Regions from separate parts of the Parabacteroides chongii genome, predicted to be linked through region 2. Evidence: riboswitches for the same ligand, from Rfam matches in the RefSeq annotation. Region 2 holds a riboswitch; the other holds the start of a gene.
The links. Region 2 has a riboswitch for cobalamin ahead of P3L47_RS15110 (TonB-dependent receptor). Riboswitches for the same ligand answer to the same signal wherever they lie in the genome.
Positions count from the first base shown of each region.

Region 1 (3,438 bases), 2.3 Mb from region 2:
CCGTATAACGGTTTGAAGTTTTCGACTCGTCCGTTGCGTATAGTTGGGACAATGTAGGCGAACGGAAGCCTGTTGCGTACGATGCACGGAAATTAAATCCTTTGAGTTTGTACATAAGGGCGACATTCGGAGTGGCATAGTTTTTAAAATTCTCATTGTAGAGATAGCGCACGCCCAAGACTGCCTGTAGGTTTCTTAGTATCGTAATTTCATCCTGTGCAAAAAGTGCAATCGTGTACATGCTCTTGAAGCTGATGTTATCCGATTGGCTTCTGAAGTTTTCATTGATATACTCGATACCTGTGGATACTTTATTCCACGTGTTAGGTTTGAAAATACCTTTTACGGTTGCATCGTAATAAGTCGTTTCTTTACGGGTTTCTTTATCGCCTCGCTTGAAATCACCGGTTTTGAGGAAATAGTCATATTTTGAGGTGTAATTGTCGGCAAAGAAGTCGGCATCGATGTAAGCGGATTTGTTGATCATATATTTGGCACCGGCACCATAGGTGTAGGTTTCATGCGCCATGTTATAGGTATAGGCCTGTGTCTCTTCATAGATCGGGTTGCCGTTTTCGTCTTTCTTTTTTCCTTTCTTAAAATACGTAGCTGTTTCCGGTCGGCGTGTGTTATAGTCATAGTAATTACCACGTACGTAGAAAGATAAGCGGTCGGTTGCATTGTAAGCAAAACGTTGGCTGATATTGTCGGAGAGGAATCCGGTAGACATCGGGCGGCCTGTTTTATAACCGTTTTCGTCGAGATCATTCACTTGCCAGTTATCCGCTTCCCTACGCTGGTATGAAGTATAAGATGAAAATTTACCGGCATTTACGTCTACATTTATATTTTCGCTGAACCGTCCTTTACTGGTATAATGGGTGTAGTTGGATACATTCACTGCATTCTTGGTATCATCTGTAATAATATTGATAACGCCGCCGATTGCATCGCTGCCGTAAAGGGCGGAAGCTGCCCCGCTCAGGATTTCGATACGCTTTATATTGGCGATATTGATACGTGTATAACGGTCGTCACCGGTCAGGCGTTTACCGTTTTCCAGCAGTAGCATATAGTCTTCGTTCATGCCGTTCAGGCTCAGTGTCGTTCCCATTCCGTTTGTCATGGTTGTTACATTCGGAGTCAGTTTGACCAGGGCATCTTCCAGGTTGGTTACGTTGGCATTTCCCAGGTCTTTGGCTGTGATCACCTGTATGGGGACAGGAGAGTTGGTCATGCGGCGGTGGGTTCCCGTACCGGTTATAACGACTTGTCCCAGGTTGATATAGCTTTCGTTCATCTTGATCAGGATATTTTCATCCTGGCTGTCTGCGGTATATTTCTGGGGAAGGAAACTAACATGTGTTACACTCAGCGTATGTTCACCTTCCGGCAGGTTGCTGATATTGAATTCTCCTTTACCATTGGTTGTGCATCCTGCCAGGCTATGGTCTATGCGGATATTGGCTCCTACGACAGGTTCGTTGGTTTCAGCGTTTACGACTTTCCCTTTCAGGGCGGTTTGAGCGAACATAGATACTACTATCCAACTGATAGCAGCTGTGAGTAAACATTTCTTTTTCATCGAAATTGTTTGTATAAGAATTAATAATTCACTTTCCTGGCCCGGGAAAGCTTGATTATTTGTCTGATCTGGCAGGTTTCCTGGCTTAACCCTGAAAAGCACCTTCCCATTTCTTATAAACGAAACAGTGGCATAAGAAACTTTTCTTCGGATACGGGTATTACAGTAGCGGGCACTGCTTCGGATTGTCACCGAATTCCCTTTTATGCAGGTACAGAATGAACCGGCATCACCAAATCGGGCGCAAAAGTAGTTTTTTATTTAATATCTTTATGCTTACTTAGGCAATAAAAGTATGCAAACGTTATATTTTGGGGAGTTGCCGGTTATTATGTAAAAACAGTCGGACTCCTTCCGTATGTCAAAGAATGAATTAAAAGAAGCCCTTGTACCTCTTAATTGTTAATCAGGGAGATACTATGTGTTAAATCTTTACCTTTTGTTGCTACCCTCTACACCCTGCCGGATTACCCTGTACACCCTGTGCGGGCAGCCTCTACACCCTGGTCGGCTACCCTGTACAGGGTGGTTTTAGCAGGTCGGGACTTTTGTGTTAGTTTGTAGGGACTTAACAGGTAGTTGTCTGCCTTTTAACAGATAGTTTGTTAGGGTTACTGTGACAGATGACAGACTCTGTTGCAGATAAAAAAAGTATCTGCAACGCCTTTATCTGCTGGATGTCTGATTATTACAAAGATGGGTGACAGATGGCAGATACTTTTCTAAAACTTTATGTAGGATTGCGATGTAAAAGACGTATTTGCCTTGCAATAGGAGGAAGTAATCAATCAGAACCGGACCTGTAGCCGCAGTTGCATCATGTTAATTTCGCATTTTCCTAATGTCGAGTATTTATCCATCCAGAGATGTGCGTAATTCAGGCGGGAGGAAATGTACTTGTTGAAATAGTAGTTGATGCCGATCGACAGGTCGTGCTGGCTTCCTCCTGTCATGTTGCTGCTGAAGTCATTCAGATTGGTGTAATTATAGCGGCAGGCGAGCAGGATCGAGTGGGGTTCTTCCGGCATGACCGGTACGGCATCGAGGGTGTCGTAAGCGTACTTTGTGCCTTTCAGCAGGAAACCTCCCATAATATAGCCGCCATGAGCGGAATAGGAGGGCTTATGGTTCTTACGGTGGATATTCGTATATAAAAACTCGGTCTGAAGCAGCCATTTATGGCGGAAGAACAGGCATTCCACGTTAGACTGGACCTGGTTTCTCGCCTCTCCGACAGTCAGCTCTAACGTCCGCGGGGAAGGGATATAGGTGACACCTTTACTTTTTAACCGGATTTGTTGAGCCTGTGTTTCCGTATCTTCGTCCGGTACTTTGAATAAGGCACCGGTTCCGATATGAAATAATTGTCCGGACGAATTGATCGGCCGCCATACGATACGCCCTGAGAAGTTGTAACCGGGTTTGGTTGTTTCGGTGAAGCTGAGGCCGTCGCCGCAGAATGCGCCTGCAGATAAATAATATGAAGGGAGGGAACGCGTATAGGATACACCGATCCGGCGGTCCGGGTAGAACGTTTCGGATACGTTGGAGGCTGTGTTGAAGATAAGATCGTTCGTGCTGGTCGATTGGTCTATGCTGTAATAACCGAGCATATAGCCGGCACGAAAGTAGTTTCCGTCTTTCCCGTATTCGGTAAAGGCATCTTTCAAGGTGACCTTATTGTTAGCAAAACCGACATCGATCTTGGTATACCAGCAGGAATAGATACGGACTTTTGCCGCTAGTCGTACATCCGAAATATGTGCACCTGCGTGCAATGCTTCAGGCGAATGAATATAGACACCGCCATCCAAAAGTAAACGTCCGGATAGCTTCCAGTTGATAGGAGAGGA
Region 1 covers NZ_CP120849.1:1,791,166-1,794,603, forward strand. Annotated here, with positions in the region: gene P3L47_RS06780 (TonB-dependent receptor) at 1-1,585, opposite strand, end outside; cobalamin riboswitch at 1,639-1,837, opposite strand; gene P3L47_RS06785 (OprO/OprP family phosphate-selective porin) at 2,374-3,438, opposite strand, start outside.
Region 1: another riboswitch for cobalamin. It lies ahead of P3L47_RS06780 (TonB-dependent receptor); the one in region 2 lies ahead of P3L47_RS15110 (TonB-dependent receptor).

Region 2 (3,438 bases):
GGGTGTCAAATGGCTACGTCTACGTGAAGTAATCTCTTTCAACGGTATTTATGGCGGACTGACAGACAAGAATAACCCGACAATGACTCCCGGATTGTTTGTCCTGCCTGACGGCACACGTCCTTTAGGCAAAACTCCATATATGGAAGCCAGTGTCGGTCTGGAAAATATTTTCAAGATTCTTCGTATAGACTATTATCGCCGGTTAACTTACCTGGACGAACCTAATATTAAGAAAGGAGGGGTGCGTATTGCGTTACGATTCTCCTTCTAACTCCCCTTTGAATCATGCACCGAATGCATGGGCTTTGATACCCTTGCTGGTATTCCTGTTCACTTATCTGGTTGTTTCCATACTGGCAGGAGATTTCTACAAAATGCCGATTACAGTTGCCTTCGTCATCTCTTCGGTAGTGGCGATTGCCATGTCCAAAGGGGGAAAACTATCCAATCGCATCGAACAATTCTGTCGCGGAGCGGCCAACAGCAACATTATGCTCATGGTCCTTATCTTCATATTGGCCGGAGCCTTTGCCCAGACAGCCAAGGCAATGGGAGCCGTAGATGCAACAGTGAACCTGGCAATGTCCATACTGCCCGGAAACCTGCTGGCTGCCGGTATCTTCCTGGCCGCTTGTTTTATATCCATCTCTGTCGGAACCTCTGTGGGAACAATCGTAGCCCTGGCACCGGTAGCCGTCGGGATTGCCGCAAAGACAGGGATGCCTGATGCTTTGATGTTGGGAGTTGTCGTGAGCGGTGCCATGTTCGGCGATAATTTGTCTTTCATCTCCGACACGACTATTGTGGCTACCCGTACACAGGGATGCAACATGAACGATAAATTCAAAGTGAATATCCGTATCGCCCTCCCCATCGCGATCCTGACAGGTATTATATATGTAATAGTAGGAAGCGGCATAGACAGTAGTTATACTGCAGGAACAATCGAATGGGTAAAAGTGGTCCCTTATCTGGTCGTTCTAGTTGCAGCCATTTGTGGAGTAAATGTTATGCTGGTATTATTCATCGGTATACTGCTATCGGGTGTTGTCGGACTGCTGACCGGCAGCTTCGATATATGGGGCTGGACGGCATCGATGGGTCTCGGTATAACCAATATGGGAGAACTGATCATTGTGACCCTATTGGCTGGTGGCATGCTGGAAATGATTCGTTACAATGGCGGCATCGACTGGATCATCCTCAAACTGACTTCACATATCCGCTCTTCGAAAGGTGCAGAATTAAGCATTGCCGCATTGGTCAGCTTTGCCAATCTGTGTACGGCAAACAATACGATCGCCCTGATCATGGCCGGACCGATAGCTAAAGACATAGCAGACCGTTTCAAAGTCGATCCGCGTCGTAGCGCAAGTATCCTGGATATCTTCTCTTGCTTCATACAGGGAATTATCCCCTACGGAGCACAATTACTGATGGCTTCCGGACTGGGCAACGTCTCCCCCATCGAGGTTATGCAATACTTGTATTATCCGTACTTATTAGGATTCGGAGCACTATTGGCGATACTCTTAGGATATCCAAGAAAATACAGTAACCTGAAAAAATAAACCTAGCTAGAACTATCACACTGGGATATCTCATTTTATTTTTGAGTATAAAATGCTAAAATCTTAGAGTTATTTAAACCATTTTCATATATTTGCAATCGTTTTGGTGATAGAATCGTTTTCAACGATTCTATAAAAGGGAATCCGGTTAAAATCCGGAACAGTACCCGCTACTGTGAAACTCATAAAAAGGAAAGTTCCTCATACCACTGTCTTTTCAAGATGGGAAGGTTGCTTTCTGAGTTAGTCAGGAAACCTGCCAAATTAGTGATAACCAATTTCTCCCGGGGTTTGGAGAAGTTATTGAAAAAGAATATTTTATATTCAATACACTTAATTCATTAATTATTCATGAAACAATCTTTATTGTTCCTGCTCACTGTGTGCGGGATTATTTTGTCGGGCACGAATGAACTTGCAGCCCAGAAGAAAATAGCGGAAGAGGATACAACTTTTGTACTTAGTGATGTACACATCATTTCCAAAAAAATCAATAAAAGTTCCATCCTCCCTATTCCTGTTCCTGTCAAATTTGTTCCTTTAAACACTTTAAAAGTCAATGCCGACTTTCTGGAAGCACGAGAAATCACCGATATTGTCAATGCTACGCGCTTCATGCCTTCTGTAAAGACACAAACGTTATACGGAGGTTTCCAGGTCGTTCATATCCGTGGTTTCTCTCACCAGTTGATGACCATAGACGGTGTCCCCGACCAACGTTCATTCATCACCTCCATGCCGATACATGACTTATCGAATATCGAAAGTATGGAGTTACTGAGAGGTCCGGCTTCTGTTTTATTCGGTCAGTCTGTTGTAGGCGGGGTTCTGAATGTCACACGCAAACAACCGACAAGAGATACGCATGTCAAAGCAAAAGTCGGCGTAGGGTCATTCAACGAGAAAAATGCTTACTTTGGCATGTCCGGCAAGCTGGTTGGACCGCTCACCTACTATGCATCAGTGAACTACTCCAACTCGGACGGATGGCGTGACAACGGGGTCGAACGCTTCTCCGCCTATTTTACAACCGAAGCACAACTGACAGAAAAAGATAATCTTCAATTGACCTACAATTTCTCGAAAGATAAATATGACACCGATGCAGGACTGCCCAAACTCATGGCAAATGACATATACGACCTGTCCGGTAAATTGTACCTGAATAAATTTGAAAGCCTGCCGGGACTGGACAGGTCTGCCCGCTATAATAACGAATCCGACTTTCTGAAAAACAGGTCGCAGGATATCACTTTACGATACGAACACATATTTAATGACAACATAAAACTACGTGATGTGGCCTCTTTCCGATATGACAATATCGACTATTTCTGCACGGAAGGTCTTTCTTATCTGGAAAGTAACGATCCTATCTATAATCATTATTACATGAAAAACGATAAAAAGGTCTACATTAATTTAGATACCGTCACCAACTCAGGACCATTGCGTTTCAATCATGTGACCTACGGTTATTCCAATCAATTGGATCTGCTGGGCAAATTCGAAATCGGTTCGATAAAAAACAATTATAATATAGGCTATTCTTATAATTACCTGCATCGCCCTTCTTACGGTTGGACCAGAGACAAGGATATTTATGGTCCCGGATACAAATCCCTAATCCCTGTCCACAATCCCTATTCCGGAGGTTTTATCGGAGCCAACCTGTCTAAAGTGTCAATCTCAGACAGAAAAAGCCACGGTATTTATCTATCCGATATCGCCGACATACTTGAGAACTTCAAGGTTATGTTATCAGGCCGCTATGATATTTATCGGTATCGTTCGGTCTCCTCTATTCCGCTTATTGAAGGAACAATGGATTGGGAATCTGTCCCGGATGATAAATACTCATCCA
Region 2 covers NZ_CP120849.1:4,047,875-4,051,312, reverse strand. Annotated here, with positions in the region: gene P3L47_RS15120 (DUF5686 and carboxypeptidase-like regulatory domain-containing protein) at 1-274, shown strand, start outside; gene P3L47_RS15115 (Na+/H+ antiporter NhaC family protein) at 252-1,574, shown strand; cobalamin riboswitch at 1,662-1,852, shown strand; gene P3L47_RS15110 (TonB-dependent receptor) at 1,926-3,438, shown strand, end outside.